DNA from 3 places in the Arthrobacter sp. NPDC055138 genome. Region 3 is predicted to be linked to each of the others. Evidence: riboswitches for the same ligand, from Rfam matches in the RefSeq annotation. Region 3 holds a riboswitch; each other region holds the start of a gene.
The links. Region 3 has a riboswitch for S-adenosylmethionine ahead of ACWF5H_RS10810 (LLM class flavin-dependent oxidoreductase). Riboswitches for the same ligand answer to the same signal wherever they lie in the genome.
Positions count from the first base shown of each region.

Region 1 (5,199 bases), on a different contig from region 3:
CCGGTACCGAGGAAAGCCTGCGCCGCCTGCACACCGACCACCTGGACACGCTGCTGATCCACCGGCCGGATCCGCTGGCCCCGGCCGAGGAGATTGCCGAGGCGTTCAGCCGCCTCCGGCTGGCCGGGAAGGTCCGCCGCCTAGGCGTCTCGAACATGTCCGGCGAGCAGATGAGGTGGCTGCAGGCCGCGCTCGACGAGCCGCTCGCCGTCAACCAGTTGGAAATGAGCCTGTACCGGCGGGACTGGCTTGAATCCGGCGTGCTGGTCAACCACCCGGAAGGCGCCGCCGTCGGCTTCCCGCACGGCACCCTGGAGTACTGTGCTGCCCACGCGGTGGAGTTGCAGGCCTGGGGCTCGCTGGCGCGGGGCCGCTACAGCGGCCGGCCGGCGGAACGGGCCGCCGGCACAGTTGACGGCCCCGGCGGCGGTGGTGCGGCAGCGGATCGCGCGACGGCAGCCTTGGTCTCCGAGCTGGCCCGGGACAAGGGCTGCACGCAGGAAGCCGTGGTGCTGGGCTGGCTGCTGCGCCATCCTGCCCGGATCCGGCCGGTCGTCGGTACCAGCAACCCGGAGCGGATCAGGGCCTGCGGCCAGGCCGAGGAGATCGGCGCGGCAATGACCCGGCAGGAATGGTACGCGCTGTGGGTGGCGGCGCGGGGACGCCCGCTGCCCTAGACGAACGCGGGCTGTACCAGCCGGCGGAACGAGGAGTCGTGGAAGACCAGCGGTTCGTGCGCGCCGTCGTGCGTGCTCAGCGCGTGTACCTCCAGCAGCACCACCTGGTGGTCACCGGCCGGGAACTCCTGATGCACCGAGCAATCCAGCCACAGCGCTGCCTCGTTGAGGAAAAGCGCGTCCCGGTCGGTGCGGTGCAGGCTCAGCCCGGCGAAGCGGTCGCCGCTCTTGGAAGCAATCTGGCGGCAGACGCCGTCGTGCTCCGTGCTCAGCACCGACACGCCGATCCGGCCGGCCTGGCGGAGCAGCGGCCAGGTCCGCGAGGTGTTCTGGACGGCGAACATCACCAGCGGCGGCTCCAGTGAAACGCCCACGGTGAAGGAGGAAGCGACGATGCCTTGCGGCTGACCGTCGATGACGGCGCAGAGCGCTGCGATTCCGGAGGGAAAGCGCCCGAAGGCGGAGCGGAGGGTGTTCGGGGTCAAGTCGTTGTGCAGGGACATGGCCATCCTTGAAGCTCAGGCGCATCCGCTGCTGCCGGAGGATACGCGTACTTGCCTGCCGACAAACCCGGCGGGCCGAATCATCACCTGGAGCACCCCGCTACGGTAGAGGGTTGCCGGCCAACCAGCCAGGGCTGTGAAGTTGGCGCTCGTGATTCATTTCCAAGGTAAAGCGGGACGTGGCCTCGGTCAAACGCGGGTAACAGTTCGTTAAGAACTCTGTCCGGCGCCGCGCGTGCCACTCGGTGGCACGCGCTTCCCTTGCCTAGGTGCCTGCCGGCTGTTCCGCGCCGCGGTTCAACCGGAACGGGTGGGCGGGATAGACGCCCAGAATCCGGATTTCGGTGGTGAAGAATTCGAGTTCCTCGAAGGCATGGACCATTGGCTGGTCCTCCGGATGGCCTTCGACGTCCACCATGAACATGGTGGCCGCGAATTCGCCGCCCACCATGTAGCTCTCCAGCCGGGTCATGTTGATGCCGTTGGTCGCGAACCCGCCGAGGGCCTTGTACAGCGCCGAGGGAACGTTGCGCACCCGGAAAACAAAGCTGGTCACCGCGGGACCGGGCAGCTCCTCGCGGCGGGGGACGGGCCGCCGGTCGGCCAGCACCACAAACCGGGTGGTGTTCGTTGGATCGTCTTCCACTTTCTCGGCGAAGACTTGCAGGCCGTACAGCTCCGCGGCCATCGGCGGCGCGAGCGAGACCTTGGTGGGATCGTTCCACTCGGCAACTTCACGGGCCGACCCGGCGGTATCGCCGGCAATGACCGGCGTTAGCCCCAAACGGCGGATCAGCTTGCGGCACTGTCCCAGGGCATGGATGTGGCTGTGCACTTCACGGGCCTGTTCCACCGTGGCCCCGGGAATGCCGAGCAGGCTGAAGCGGATGGGCAGGAAGAATTCCTCCACGATCTGCAGCGTGGTCCGGGGCAGCAGGGCATGGATGTCCGCCACGCGGCCGGCGATCGAGTTGTCAATGGGGATCATGGCCAGTTCGGCCTCGCCGCTGGTGACGGCGGCGAAGGCGTCTTCAAAGCTGGCGCATGGCACCGCGTCCCAGCCGGGCCGGACCTCAAGGCACGCCATGTGCGAGTTCGAGCCGGGTTCACCTTGGTATGCGATTGCTGGAGCCATGGGCGAAATTATCCCACCGGGAGGGCCCGTGGCCTTATTCGACGGGCGCCGGCCGGCGTCACAAAGCCGGAGCGAAGCGCCGATAGAGTGGAGGGCGTGGAAGGATCCAATCCCCGTGCCGTTGCCCTCGGGCTCGCTGCTGCCGTCGTCGCTCTCTTCGCGGTCAGCCTGACGGTGATGCCGTCCATCATGGGGCTGGACATCATGCCCCCGCTAATCGTGGTGTCCGTGCTGCTGCTGATCGCCGCCGGCGTGCTGGCCGGAATGGCTATTGCTGCCAGGCGGTCGGGACGGCGCTAGCGCCGGGCTATTAGGCGGTCAGGCGACGACGCCGAAGCCTCCGGTCCACGGGAGCTTCTCGGCGGCGGCCAGGGAGATCTGCAGGAATCCCAGGGCCTCGAGTTCCCGGGCCCGGGACAGTGCGCCGGCATCGATGGCGTTCAGCCCGGCGGCGGTGACCACCTCGGCCAGCTGGGACTTGGCCGCGGCATCATCCCCGGCCATAAGCACGGTGGTGGGCAGGCCGCCGACGGTGCCGGAGGACAGCGTGGCGGCGAAGGTGGTGTTGAAGGCCTTGACCACGCGCGAATCCGGCAGCGAGGCGCTGAGTTCGGCTGCGGCCGAACTGTCGGACGGCACGGTGAGCGAGTCGAAGGTTTCAAAGTTCAGCGGGTTGGTGATGTCGACGACCACCTTTCCCGCCAACTGGTCGCCGCGGCTGCGGACGATGTCGGACAGGGCGGGGTAGGGCACCGCGAGGATAACAATGTCGCCGGTTACGGGCCGGGCGTCGTCATGGTCGAACGACTCGACGACGTTTCCGCCCTTGCTGACCACGCTGGAGATGGCCTGGCCCATGTTGCCGGTACCGATGATGCTGACGTTTGCCACGGGAACGCTCCTCAGATCTGCCGGATTGCCTGAACGTACGAGCGAAACGCTAGCAGCCTGAAACCGGGAGTCAATGCCGCGACGGCCCGTGCTGGTGGGCCCAGCCGGAGAGGCGGATCCTAGTCGAGGTCGGATTCCTGCGTGATGCCGTAGGGCACGTCGTCGCTCAGTTCCACAGTGAATTGCCCGGGCCCGGTGCGGGTGACCAGAATGCCGCAATCGCCGTCGATGGCCGCGATTGATTGCAGTTCTTCCACCGCAGCATTGAGGAGGTCGTGGGCCTCGGAGGCCGTCTGTGCCGTCAAAGACTTGGTAGCCAAAGTCGTGGCCATGGTTCTGCCTTTCGTGACCGGAGGCCGCCGCAGAGGAGAAAGCGCGGGATGGGTAGCTTCCGGCCGGAACGTGGTGCCATGCGGAACGGTGCATGGAAGTTTACATTCTGCCATTCCAATGGACATCAGATGAATTATCAAGCGGCGTGGCGTGGAACACCTCTCGGGATTCAGAGGTTCTGGCGCGGATTTGGCGGGGTTCGGCGGCCGGGGAGTGTGGCCAAGAATACGTCGTGGAGGCCGACGTTACGCGGGTGGGCTGCCGATAGTGGGAAGCATGAACTACCGCTACATCCCCTCAGCTGCCGGCCTGACCGTTTGGGGCATTGCCCTCTTCGTTGCAGGAGGTGCGATGAGCGGCTGGATGTCCGCCTCGGCGGTCCGCGAGTCCTTCCTGGACGCCACCAGCGTGTTCTACAGCTCTAACGCGGAGGTCTACACCGGCTTCGCGGTGCTGTTCGCGGTGGTTTCGATCGCCGGCTTCGTGCTGCTGACGGTAGGCATTTCGCGCGCCGTGAAGCGTGCCGACCAGCGGTACGACGGCTGGTTCCGGACGCTGCAGCCAGGGATCGCGGCGGCTCCATACCCTGCGCCGCTGCCGGCGGCTCCGGTCCAGGGCCACGAGCGCGCTCAGGCACCCGGACAGGGAACCCCAAGCACGGGAATCCCGCCGATGCCGATGCGAGGGCCCGCGCAGCCCGGCCGCTAGCGGCAGTCGTCGTGGATTATCCGGCCTAGAACGGGTTCAGCAGCCGGTGGACGAACTGCCGGGTGCGCTCCTCCCGCGGCTCGCGCAGCACCTGGTCGGGGTGGCCTCGCTCCACCACCACGCCGCCGTCCATGAACACCACCTCGCTGGCTACTTCCCGGGCGAACGCCAGCTCGTGCGTCACCAGCGCCATGGTCCAGCCTTCGTCGGCCAGTTCCTTGATCACGTGCAGCACATCGCCCACCAGTTCGGGGTCCAGCGCCGAGGTCGGCTCATCGAAGAGCAGCAGCGAGGGTTTGAGCGCCAGCGCCCGGACTATGCCGACCCGCTGCTGCTGTCCGCCGGAGAGCTGGTGCGGGTACTGGTCTTCCTTGCCGGTCAGCCCCACGCGTTCCAACAGCGACATGGCCTCGCGTACGGCGTCGGCCCGGGGCCGCTTCTGGACCTGGACCGGGCCCTCGATGATGTTCTGCAGCACGGTCATGTGCGGAAACAGATTGTAGTGCTGGAACACCATGGCACTGCGGTCCCGCAGCTCGGAAATCTGCTTGCGGCCCACGGGCGAGCCGAAGTCCACGGCGGGCCCGCCCGCAAAGGCGACCCGTCCGCCGTCGGGAATTTCCAAGCCGTTCAGGCACCGCAGCACGGTGGTCTTGCCGGAGCCTGAGGGGCCGATCAGCGCCAGCACGCCTCCGGTCTTCACCGACAGGTCGATTGAGGTCAGCACCTGGTTGCCGCCGAAGGACTTGCGCAGTCCCTCCACGGAGAGCACGGGACCGCCGTCGGCGCCGGAAGGCGCCGCGGGCGGGACTTCAGTGGGCGACATAGCGGTCCAGCCTCTTCTCCAGTCGGGTCTGTCCGGCGGACAGGACCAGGCAGAACACCCAGTAGACCGCCGCGGCCTCCATGTACAGCAGCAGGAATTCCTGGCTGAAGGCGGCGATTTCCTGGG
Region 1 covers NZ_JBSGTH010000001.1:713,263-718,461, forward strand. Annotated here, with positions in the region: gene ACWF5H_RS03430 (aldo/keto reductase) at 1-677, shown strand, start outside; gene ACWF5H_RS03435 (flavin reductase family protein) at 674-1,180, opposite strand; SAM riboswitch class IV at 1,223-1,337, opposite strand; gene ACWF5H_RS03440 (prephenate dehydratase) at 1,446-2,315, opposite strand; gene ACWF5H_RS03445 (hypothetical protein) at 2,412-2,615, shown strand; gene ACWF5H_RS03450 (NADPH-dependent F420 reductase) at 2,634-3,206, opposite strand; gene ACWF5H_RS03455 (hypothetical protein) at 3,326-3,538, opposite strand; gene ACWF5H_RS03460 (hypothetical protein) at 3,816-4,247, shown strand; gene ACWF5H_RS03465 (amino acid ABC transporter ATP-binding protein) at 4,273-5,073, opposite strand; gene ACWF5H_RS03470 (amino acid ABC transporter permease) at 5,060-5,199, opposite strand, start outside.
Region 1: it holds a riboswitch for S-adenosylmethionine, as region 3 does, so the genes downstream of both, ACWF5H_RS03435 (flavin reductase family protein) here and ACWF5H_RS10810 (LLM class flavin-dependent oxidoreductase) in region 3, are expected to answer to the same signal.

Region 2 (5,199 bases), on a different contig from region 3:
GTAGCCAGCATCCACGTCCGAACGGATCTTGAAGGTGTCCTCGTAGAACACGTCCGGGGCGGTGTCCGGCGACCGCTGGGATAAGGCGAGCTTGGTCGCATAGTCTTCGTCGCTGCCGGTGATGGGCTCCAAATTGACCGTCACGCCGTCGTGCGCAGCCTCAAAATCGGCCTTCGCCTTCTTCATCACCTCATCCATCGTGGCATTGGCCTCGGTGGTCTGGTACACGATCCGTAGTGCGGAGCTTTGCGGGGTATCGCCCTCCCCGCCCCCGCCTCCCCCGCCACAGCCGGCCAGCGCCAGCGCTCCAACGGCCAGCAATGAAACTTTGATTCGGTAATCACGCAGCATGGTTCCCCCCTCGTTTGGAGGCTTCCGGGCCAAACGCCGTCGGCGTGGGTCAGGGGCCTACCGGCATGCTACCGAGGGGCTCCATCGAATGGATTTATTCGTCCCAACCGTGATCAAACTGCAATGTGCGGTCAGACCTGCGGGAAAAACGCCTGCGTGAGCTCGTCATGCAACTGGTGGACGTCGGTCAGGAAACCGTCGTGGCCCAGCGGCGTTTCGATGGTGTGCACCTTGACCGATCCGGGCAGCGCCTCGGCCAACTGGCGCGACTGTTCCGGAAAGTAGAGACGGTCCGAATCCACCGCCGCAATGAAGAATTCCGTCCCCGCGAGACCGCCCAGGGACTGCTCCAGCGAGCCGCGGCCGCGGGACACGTCGTGGCTGACCAGGGCCTCTGTGAGCAGGATGTAGCTGTTGGCGTCGAAGCGGGAAACCAGCTTCTCCGCCTGGTAGTCCAGATAGCTTTCCACCGCATAGCGGCCGCGGGCGGAGGGCGTGATGCCGCCAAACGGCTGTTCCTCCGCCTGCGCCGAGCGGCCGAACCGATACTCCAGTTCAGGCTCCGAACGGTAGTTGATGTGGGCGATTCGCCGGGCAATACCTAGTCCGGCTTCGGGGGCGGGACCGCCGTAGTAGTCGCCGCCGGTAAAGTGCGGATCCAGCCGGATGGCTGCGACCTGCGCCTGGGCAAACGCGATCTGTTCGGCGGTGCTGGCCGCCCCGCACGCCATCACGGCGCACCGCGCCGTGCGCTCGGGGAACGTCGCAGCCCACTCGAGCGCGCGGGCCCCGCCCATCGACCCGCCGAGCACGGCGTGCCAGCGGCGGATGCCCAGCGCATCGGCGAGCCTCGCCTCGGCCCGGACCGAATCCCGGATGGTGACGAACGGAAACCGCGACCCCCACGGCTTACCATCTGGTGCCGGCGTCGCCGGGCCGGTGGAGCCGTAGCAGCCGCCAACCATGTTGGCGGCCACTACGAAATAACGCTCCGTGTCGATGGTGGCGCCGGGACCGACCAGGTCGTCCCACCAGCCCTCCTCGTTGGAGGCACCGCGGGCCACATGCGTGCTGCCGGTCAGGGCGTGCTCGATCAGGACGGCGTTGGACGCATCCGCGTTCAGGGTGCCCCAGGTTTCATATCCCAGGACAACCTCGGGCAGATAGCCGCCGGCCTCCAGCTCCAGCGCACCTACTGGCATCCTGCGCAGGACGCCATCCGTCGCCTGATCCACCAGTTCCTGCGGTTGCACGATCGTCACGCTGCGTTCTACCTGCTTGCCTAGTCGTCCGAGCCCTTGGCGGCGCGGAAACCGGCCTCCAAGTCGGCGATGATGTCGTTGACGTTCTCGATGCCCACGGAGAGCCGGACCAGTCCGTCGGTCACGCCGGCGGTCAGCCGTTCCTCGGCCGAAAGCTGGGCGTGGGTGGTCGACGCCGGGTGGATCACCAGCGAGCGCACGTCGCCGAGGTTGGCCACATGCGAATGCAGTTCAAGGCCGTCCACAAAACGCTTGCCGGCCTCGATCCCGCCCTTGATCTCGAACGACACGATGGCGCCCGTGCCCTTCGGACCGTATTTGCGGCCGCGGTCGTACCAGGGGCTCGACGGCAGGCCGAGGTACGCGACGGAAGCAACGTCGTCGTGCGCCTCGAGGAATTCCGCGACCTTCTGTGCATTGGCCACGTGGCGCTCCACCCGCAGGCTCAGCGTCTCCAGCCCCTGGGCGATCAGGAAGGCGTTGAACGGGGAGACCGCGGACCCCAGGTCGCGCAGCAGCTGGACGCGGGCCTTGAGGATGTAGGCGAGATTGGCGCCAAGCGCACTTCCGACGCCCAGGTCACGGGCAAAGACCAGCCCGTTGTAGGTCTCGTCCGGGGTGTTGAAGCCCGGGAACTTTTCCGGATCGGCAGCGAAGTCGAAGGTGCCGGCGTCCACGATCACGCCGCCGATGGCCGTCCCGTGGCCGCCCAAGTACTTGGTGGCCGAGTGCAGCACGATGTCTGCGCCCCACTCGATCGGGCGGATCAAGTACGGGGTGGCCAGCGTGTTGTCCACGATCAGCGGCACGCCATTCTCATGGGCGATGCTGCTGACCGCTTCCAGGTCCAGTACATCTTGGCGCGGGTTGGAGACCACCTCGCCGAAGAACGCCTTGGTGTTCGGCTGCACTGCGTCGCGCCACTGCTGCAGGTTGTCCGGATCCTCGACGAACGTCACCTCGATGCCGAACTTGGGCAGCGTGGTGCGCAGCAGGTTGTACGTGCCCCCGTACAGGCTGGGGCTGGCCACAATATGGTCGCCGGCCTCGGCCAAGTTCAGGATGGAGAACGTGGATGCGGCCTGGCCCGAGGCCAACAGCAGCGCACCGACACCGCCTTCCAGACTGGCGACCCGGGCCTCAACGGCCTCGCTGGTCGGGTTGCCGATCCGCGTGTAAATGGGCGCCAACTCGGACAGGGCAAAGCGGTCCGCGGCGCTCTGGGCGCTGGGGAACACGAACGAGGTGGTCTGATAGATCGGCAGTGCACGGGCGCCGGTGGCGGCATCCGGCTCCTGGCCGGCGTGGATCTGACGGGTTTCAAAGGACCAGTCTGCATTGGACATGGTGCAACTCCTTCATGGGAAGGGGTCATCCGGGATCCGGCCGTGCCGGCATGTCTATCCCGGGTGTGACCCGCGCTTGCGCACCGCCTGATGGCGGCTGCCTGGTCTTCACCCGGGGCACCCCACCGCGGTTGGAGGGTTGCCGGCCAGCAAACCGGGGTTTCACGCTGGCACTCATGACCTGCGTCCAGTCTCAGCGGAGAGCCCGCCCGGCCGCAACAATGTGACACCTTATGACCGCCCGCAGCGGCGCTTATTCCGCCCCAATCTGGTGGTGTGAGCACCTGCCAGACATGGATCTTCGAGCCACATCCGGCCGGATACTGGTGACTTAGGTCACCCTAAGTCGAGAGAGGGTTCACAAAGTGCCAAGATATGGCTATGCGCTTCGACCACGTTTCTTATGCTGTTGAGCCCGACGGTCTGGCTGCCACCTCAGAGCGGATCTCCAAAGCTCTGGGTATTGACGCAGTCAAGGGCGGGGTGCACCCCCGCTTCGGCACCCGCAATATGATCTTCCCGCTGACCGACCACCATTACCTGGAAGTGGTGGAGGTCCTGGCCCACCCCGCGTCCGACAAAGCCCCCTTCGGGCAGGCCGTGCGTGCCCGCTCCGAAGCCGGCGGCGGCTGGATGGGCTGGTGCGTGGAAGTGGACGATCTAACCCCGTTCGAAGAGCGGTTGGGCCGCCATGCGGTTCCCGGAAACCGCAAGTTCCCGGACGGCCAGGAATTGACCTGGCAGCAGATCGGCATCAAGGGCCTGATCGCCGACCCGCAGGTTCCCTACATGCTGCGCTGGGATGACGGCACCGAGGCGCTTCACCCGTCCAACGCCCGCCCGGCATCCGTCAAGCTGATCGGCCTGACCATTGCCGGTTCCTCGGATCGCGTGGCGGACTGGCTGGGCACCCCGGTGGATGACCTGCTCGACGACGTCAAGGTTGCGTGGACCGCGCCGAACGGCACGCCGGGCATCATGTCGGTCCGCTTCGAAACCGCGAACGGCATCGTCGAACTCTAAGTTTCCGGTCTCGTCCGGCCCGGTGCACGGCTCGCTTTTTTACGCAGGGCTCCCGTTCCGGCCTCTTGCTCCCACCCACGGTGGCGCAAGAGGCCGGAACGGGAGCCTTTTGCCTGTCCCCGGCAAGCATCCTCTCGGCTGGCCGTTAGGTACGCCGGCTTAGGTACCGATGCCGATGGCTGGACCCACCAGCGCGTAGCCGACGAAACCGGCGATATCCAAAAGTGCGTGCGCGACCACCAGGGGCATTACCCGCTTGACCTTCGTATAGACGTAGCCGAACACCAGGCCCATCAGGAAGTTCCCGATACCCGGGCCGATCCCCTGGTACAAGTGGTAGGTCCCGCGCAGGGCGGCGCTGACGAAGATCGAGGTCCAGATCCCCCAGCCGAACTTGGCGAATCGATCGAAAAGGTAGCCCACCATGACCACTTCTTCGAGAATGGCGTGGCGCAGGGCTGAAAGCACCAGTACCGGCACGGTCCACCAGTATTCGTCCAGGGCCGCGGGCACAATTGCGGTGGTGATTCCCAGCGCCCGGCCGGCGGCGTAGACCGCCAACGTGCCGGCACCCATCACCAGGGCCAGCAGGAAGCCCAGGCCGAAGTCCACCCGGGGCCGGGAGAAGGTGAAGCCGATCGACCGGAAGGCCGATTGGCCGGGCGAGGTCATCAGGAGCAGCACCAGTGCCACCGGCACCAGTGCAAAGCAGATGCCGAGCATCTGGTACACGAAATCGAAGATTTCCCGCGAGTTCAGTACCGGATTCAGCGTGGTGGTTTGCGAGGCCAGCGGCGCGCGGGTCATTTTCTCCAGCAGGTTCACCACGGCGTAGACCGCCGACTGCCCCAGCGAAACCCCGAGCACAATGAGCACTTCCGCCCGGTAGTAACTCAGCGTGCGCGGTGCGCTCGCGGTGATGGCCTTCTGCTTGTCCATAGCCACTATCTTGCCAAGTGAACCGGGGCTGGCGGCGACCGGAATCAATCCATGTCCCGCGCTCCCCCGCACGTCGCAACGGTTTCGCCTGCGGCGCCGGCGCACGCGACACTCCTTGGGCTACAAGTCCAACAGCAGGCGCTTGCCCTTGCAGCGGGAGACGCAGATCATCATGGTGTCTCCCGCCTCCCGTTCGGCTTCGGAAAGCAGCGTGTCGCGGTGGTCAATTTCGCCGCCCAGCACGGGCGTTTCACAGGTGCCGCAGATTCCCTCGCGGC
Region 2 covers NZ_JBSGTH010000006.1:154,368-159,566, forward strand. Annotated here, with positions in the region: gene ACWF5H_RS15675 (extracellular solute-binding protein) at 1-351, opposite strand, end outside; gene metX (homoserine O-acetyltransferase MetX) at 483-1,553, opposite strand; gene ACWF5H_RS15685 (bifunctional o-acetylhomoserine/o-acetylserine sulfhydrylase) at 1,634-2,959, opposite strand; SAM riboswitch class IV at 3,027-3,141, opposite strand; gene ACWF5H_RS15690 (VOC family protein) at 3,335-3,982, shown strand; gene ACWF5H_RS15695 (CPBP family intramembrane glutamic endopeptidase) at 4,142-4,921, opposite strand; gene ACWF5H_RS15700 (PDR/VanB family oxidoreductase) at 5,042-5,199, opposite strand, start outside.
Region 2: it holds a riboswitch for S-adenosylmethionine, as region 3 does, so the genes downstream of both, ACWF5H_RS15685 (bifunctional o-acetylhomoserine/o-acetylserine sulfhydrylase) here and ACWF5H_RS10810 (LLM class flavin-dependent oxidoreductase) in region 3, are expected to answer to the same signal.

Region 3 (5,199 bases):
TCGAACTGGAATCCGGCCAGGCCCAGATTGTGCTCAGCACGCTGGTGCCGGAGGCAGCCGGCGAACTGTTCAACACGCTCGGCGCCTCCTCCACCAGCACCGGCAAGGCGCTGGACCGGCACTGGCGCAACGCCCGCACAGTGGCCACGCACAACCCGTTCATTTACAAGTCCCGGATTGTGGGCGATTGGGAAGTCAACGCCACCGAACCCCCGTTCATCTGGACGATCGGCGAGGCCAATGCCGACGCCGCGCGCCAGCCACACAGCCCCGCCGCACCTTCCGCGGCCGTCTAAGAGGAAGGCCAGCCATGTCTGTTTCCAACCCCCAAACCGTCGCTGCCCCGCAGGCCGCAACCGCCGGCTCGCCCGACGCCGGAAAGGCGCCGCGGCTCTCCGGCCGGCTGGGCGTCGCCAGCATCGTGCTGATCGTGGTGGCCGCCGCCTCGCCACTGGGCGTGATCGGCGGAACGGTTCCGCTGGCCATCGCCAGCGGCAACGGCGCCGGTCTCCCGTTCATCTACCTGCTGGCCACCGCCATCCTGCTGCTGTTCGCCGTCGGTTTCACCACCATGACGCCGCATGTGCCGTCGGCCGGCGCGTTCTTCAGCTACGTGGAGAAGGGCCTCGGCCGCCGCGCCGGACTGGGCGCGGCCTTCGTAGCCTTGCTCTCCTACCTCGCGCTGGAGGCCGGCGTCTACGGGCTCTTTGCCCCCGCGGTCGATGAGGTGGTCCGCGCCTACGGCGGCCCCGCCCTGCCCTGGTGGGTCTGGGCGGCCGCCGCGCTGGTTGCCGTGGCGTGGCTGGGCCACCGCAACATCGAGCTGTCCGGCAAGGTGCTGGCCGTGCTGCTAGTGGCCGAAGTGCTGATCGTGCTGATCCTGGACGCCGCCATCGTCTTTGGCGGCGGCGGGGCCGAGGGCCTCTCCACCGGGTTCGTCACACCGTCAACCGTGCTGTCTGGGGCGCCCGGTATCGCGCTGCTATTCGCCATCCTGAGCTTCATCGGCTTCGAGGTCACCGCCGTGTTCCGGGATGAGGCCCGGGATCCGGACAAGACGATCCCGCGGGCCACCTATGTGGCCCTGCTGGTGGTGGGCGGCTTCTATGCGCTCTCCAGCTGGCTGCTGATCAGCGTCTGGGGCGACACCGGGATTGTGCAGAAGGCCACGGATGCACCCGGCACCCTGCTGTCCGAGACCACCGCGCTCTACCTGGGCACGGCCGGCAGCCACATTGTCCAGGTCCTGCTCGCCAGCAGCTTGTTCGCGTGCATCCTGTCCTTCCACAACATCAGCTCACGCTATTTCTTCCAGCTCTCGAGGAAGGGAGTCTTCCCGCCCAAGCTGGCCAGCACCCACCCGAAGCACCGCTCTCCGCACCGGGCCTCCGGAGCGGCCACCGCCGTGGTGGCCCTGTTCCTGCTGGTCGCGGTGGTGGCCGGATGGGATCCGATCGTGCAGTTCTACACTTGGTTCGCCGGATTCTCCTCCTTGGGCGTGGTGGTGCTGATGACGCTCACCAGCGTCGCTGTGCTGGTGTTCTTCCGCCGGCGGGGAGCGCCTGCCCGCAGCTGGAAGCGCTCCGTTGGACCGGCTCTTGGGCTGCTCGGCTTGCTGGGCATCTTGGGCCTGATCCTGCAGAACCTCCCCACCTTGGTCGGCAACAGTGTGCCGCTGGCGATCGCCGTCGTCGTGCTGATCCTTGCCTGCTTCGGGGCCGGAGCGGTGGTGGGATCCAAGCGGCAACAGGCCGTAACCGGCGCCGCACCGGCGTCGTAATTCTTGCCCTGGGCGTGACGCGCAACATTTTTACCCCGCGTGACGCGCACCATTTCCCTCCGCGGCGCCTGCGGGTGTCCAATGGAGGGGTACCCATCCAGAGCGGCCGAGAGACCTGGCTTGTTGACGCCGCAGCAACCCCCTCCTTGTGAGGAAGGTGCTACCGCCAGGACCGATGGAGAAGCTCGATCTCTCGTTGGTTCCTCAGGGCCACTGCATGCCCGCCGGGGGACCGGCGCGGGCTCTTCTCATCAGTAAAGGAGCCTGACATGACCTTGAACCATTCCCCGCGGCACATCCGCTTCAACGCGTTCGACATGAACTGCGTGGGCCACCAGTCGCCCGGACTGTGGCGCCACCCGCAGGACAAGTCCGCCACCTACAACACCATCGGCTACTGGACGCATCTGGCCAAGGTGCTGGAGAAGGGCCTGTTCGACGGACTCTTCATTGCCGACGTGCTCGGCACTTACGACGTGTTCGGATCGTCCAACGAGACGACGCTGCGGGCCGGCACGCAGGTCCCGGTGAACGATCCGTTCATGCTGGTATCGGCCATGGCCGCGGTGACCGAGAACCTGGGCTTCGGCGTCACCGCCGGCACTGCCTACGAGCACCCGTACCCGTTCGCCCGCCGCCTGGCCACACTGGATCACCTCACCAACGGCCGCGTCGGCTGGAACGTGGTGACCGGCTACCTGCCCTCGGCCGCGCGCAACATGGGCCAGGAAGACCAACTGGAGCACGACGAGCGCTACAACCACGCCGATGAATACCTCGAAGTCATCTACAAGCTGCTTGAGGGCTCGTGGGAAGACGACGCAGTGGTCAAGGACGTGGAGACCGGCGTTTTCACCGACCCGGCAAAGGTGCACGAAATCCGGCACGAGGGCAAGTTCTTCAAGGTGCCCGGGATCGCCATCACCGAGCCGAGCCCGCAGCGCACTCCGGTGATCTTCCAGGCGGGGGCCTCCAAGCGCGGCACCGAGTTCGCCGCCGATAACGCCGAGGCGGTGTTCGTCACCTGCCCCACCAAGGAAATGCTTGCCGCGTCGGTGAAGAAAATCCGCGACGCGGCCGAGGCTGCCGGCCGCGGCCGTTACGACGTCCGCATCTACGCCATGCAGACCGTGGTGACCGGACCGGACAACGCCACCGCCCAGGCCAAGTTCGAGGACTACAAGTCGTACGCGGACGTCAACGGCGCGCTGGCCCTGATTTCGGGCTGGATGGGCGTGGACCTGTCCACCTACGGCCCGGACGACGTGATCGGCGAGAACGTGAAGTCCAATGCCATCCAGTCCTCGGTGGAGACCTTCCAGAAGGCCTCCGGCGACAGCGGCAAGCCCTGGACCATCCGCCAGCTGGCCGAATGGGTCGGCGTCGGCGGCTTCGGCCCGATCACCGTGGGCTCCGGCCAGGAGGTCGCCGCCAAGCTGGTGGAGTGGGTCGAGGAAACCGACGTGGACGGTTTCAATCTGGCCTACGCCATCACCCCGGGCACGTTCGAGGACGTCGTGGAATACGTGGTGCCGGAGCTGCAGAAGCTCGGAGCGTACCCTACCGAGTACGCGCCGGGCACGCTGCGCAACAAGCTCTTCGGCCGCGGCGACAAGCTGCCGGAGAACCACCGCGCGGCCGGCTTCCGGCTGCAGAATGCCCTGGTCGACTGAGCCTGGGCAACAGCAGAACCATTTAGACAACGACGTCGGGGCGCGGCCCCTTTGGGGGCAGCGCACCGACGTCGGAAGAACCATCCAGAGCGGCTGAGAGATCTGGCTCGATGACGCCGCAGCAACCCCGGCTCTTTGCCGCACGGTGCTAATGCCAGGACCGATGGAGAACCCGGACAGGACCGGAACTGGCTGCGCCATGCCTGCGCGGCTGTGATGGCTGTGCCCGGGGCTCCCTGAACTTCAGGAGCAACATGACACGGCACGCCGCAGGCGGTTCGCGATGATTGAGATCCGTGATCTGCACAAGAGTTACAGCACAGGCCAGGGGACGGTCGATGTGCTCAAGGGCATCGACCTGAGCATCGAGCAGGGGGCGATTACCGCCGTCGTTGGCTCGTCCGGGGCCGGCAAGACGACCCTGTCCCACTGCATTTCCCTGTTGGAGAAACCGACCTCCGGCCAGGTGCTGGTGGACGGCCGCAACCTGTCCGCGCTGTCCGGCCAGGCACTGCGCAGCGAACGCCGCGCGATCGGCACCATTTTTCAGCATTCGGCGCTGCTGCGCCGGATGACGGTGGCCGAGAACGTTGCGCTCCCGCTGCGCAACCTGGGCGTGGTGCACCGGCAGATGGAGGACCGTGTGGCCGAACTGCTGGACCGGGTGGGCCTGCTGCACAAGGCCAACGCCTACCCGGGGCAGCTTTCCGGCGGCCAGAAGCAGCGGGTGGGCATCGCCCGGGCGCTGGCGCTGCGGCCGCGGATCCTGCTGTCCGACGAATCCACGTCCGGCTTGGACCCGGAGTCCACGCAGCAGATCCTGGACCTGCTGGATGACGTGCGGACCGAGCTGGGACTGTCCGTCATCCTGATCACCCACGAGATGGACGTGGTGCGCCACGTCGCCGACCAGGTGGCCGTGCTGGCCAACGGGCGGGTTTCGGAGTACGGGCCGATCGGCGCACTGGTGGCGGACCCTGCGTCTGGCGCGGGCCGCCAACTGCTGCCCGTGCGGGCCCTGCCGCTGCCAGCCGGCTTCGACTACGCGCTGTCCGTCTCCTACCGGCACGGGCCGGTGGACCCGGAGTGGATGACCCGGCTTTCCGCAGGCCTCGGCGTACGCGTGGCGCTGCTGGGCGGTTCGGTGGAAGCACACGGCGACTCGGTACTCGGCCGTGCCGAAATCGGCGTGGCCGGCCGCCCGGAAGCGGAGGTCCGCGCCTATCTGGGGCAGCTGGGCCTGGTCGCGGATCGGCGGGTGGCAGTCTCCGCCGCCACCGTCCACACCCGGGAATCGGTTGCGCCGCCGTCGGACGATGCAGAACACGAAGCCCACCAGAAGATCGAGGCGCGAACATGAGGCCCACCGAAACCGCCGCCGTCGGGCTGGACACGCCCTGGGCCGACCTGCCGGCGCTGCTGCTGCCCGCCTACGGCGAGACCTGGGCGATGGTCGGCATGGTGATGGCACTAGTGATCCTGGTCGGCGGAGCCACCGGCGTGCTGCTCTACAACACGGACAGCCGCGGATTGTTTCCGCGGCCGCGGCTGCATGGTGTGGTCAGCTGGCTGGTCAACATGGGGCGTTCGCTGCCGTTCCTGGTGCTGATGGCGGCGATCATCCCGTTGACGAAGTGGGTGACCGGGACCACCATCGGCATCGCGGCGGCGGTGGTCCCGATGACGCTGGCCGGCATTCCGTTCTTTGCCCGGCTGGTGCAGAACGCGCTGAACGACTTGCCGCGC
Region 3 covers NZ_JBSGTH010000004.1:26,222-31,420, forward strand. Annotated here, with positions in the region: gene ACWF5H_RS10800 (acyl-CoA dehydrogenase family protein) at 1-296, shown strand, start outside; gene ACWF5H_RS10805 (APC family permease) at 311-1,780, shown strand; SAM riboswitch class I at 1,871-1,962, shown strand; gene ACWF5H_RS10810 (LLM class flavin-dependent oxidoreductase) at 2,050-3,453, shown strand; SAM riboswitch class I at 3,531-3,623, shown strand; gene ACWF5H_RS10815 (methionine ABC transporter ATP-binding protein) at 3,737-4,813, shown strand; gene ACWF5H_RS10820 (methionine ABC transporter permease) at 4,810-5,199, shown strand, end outside.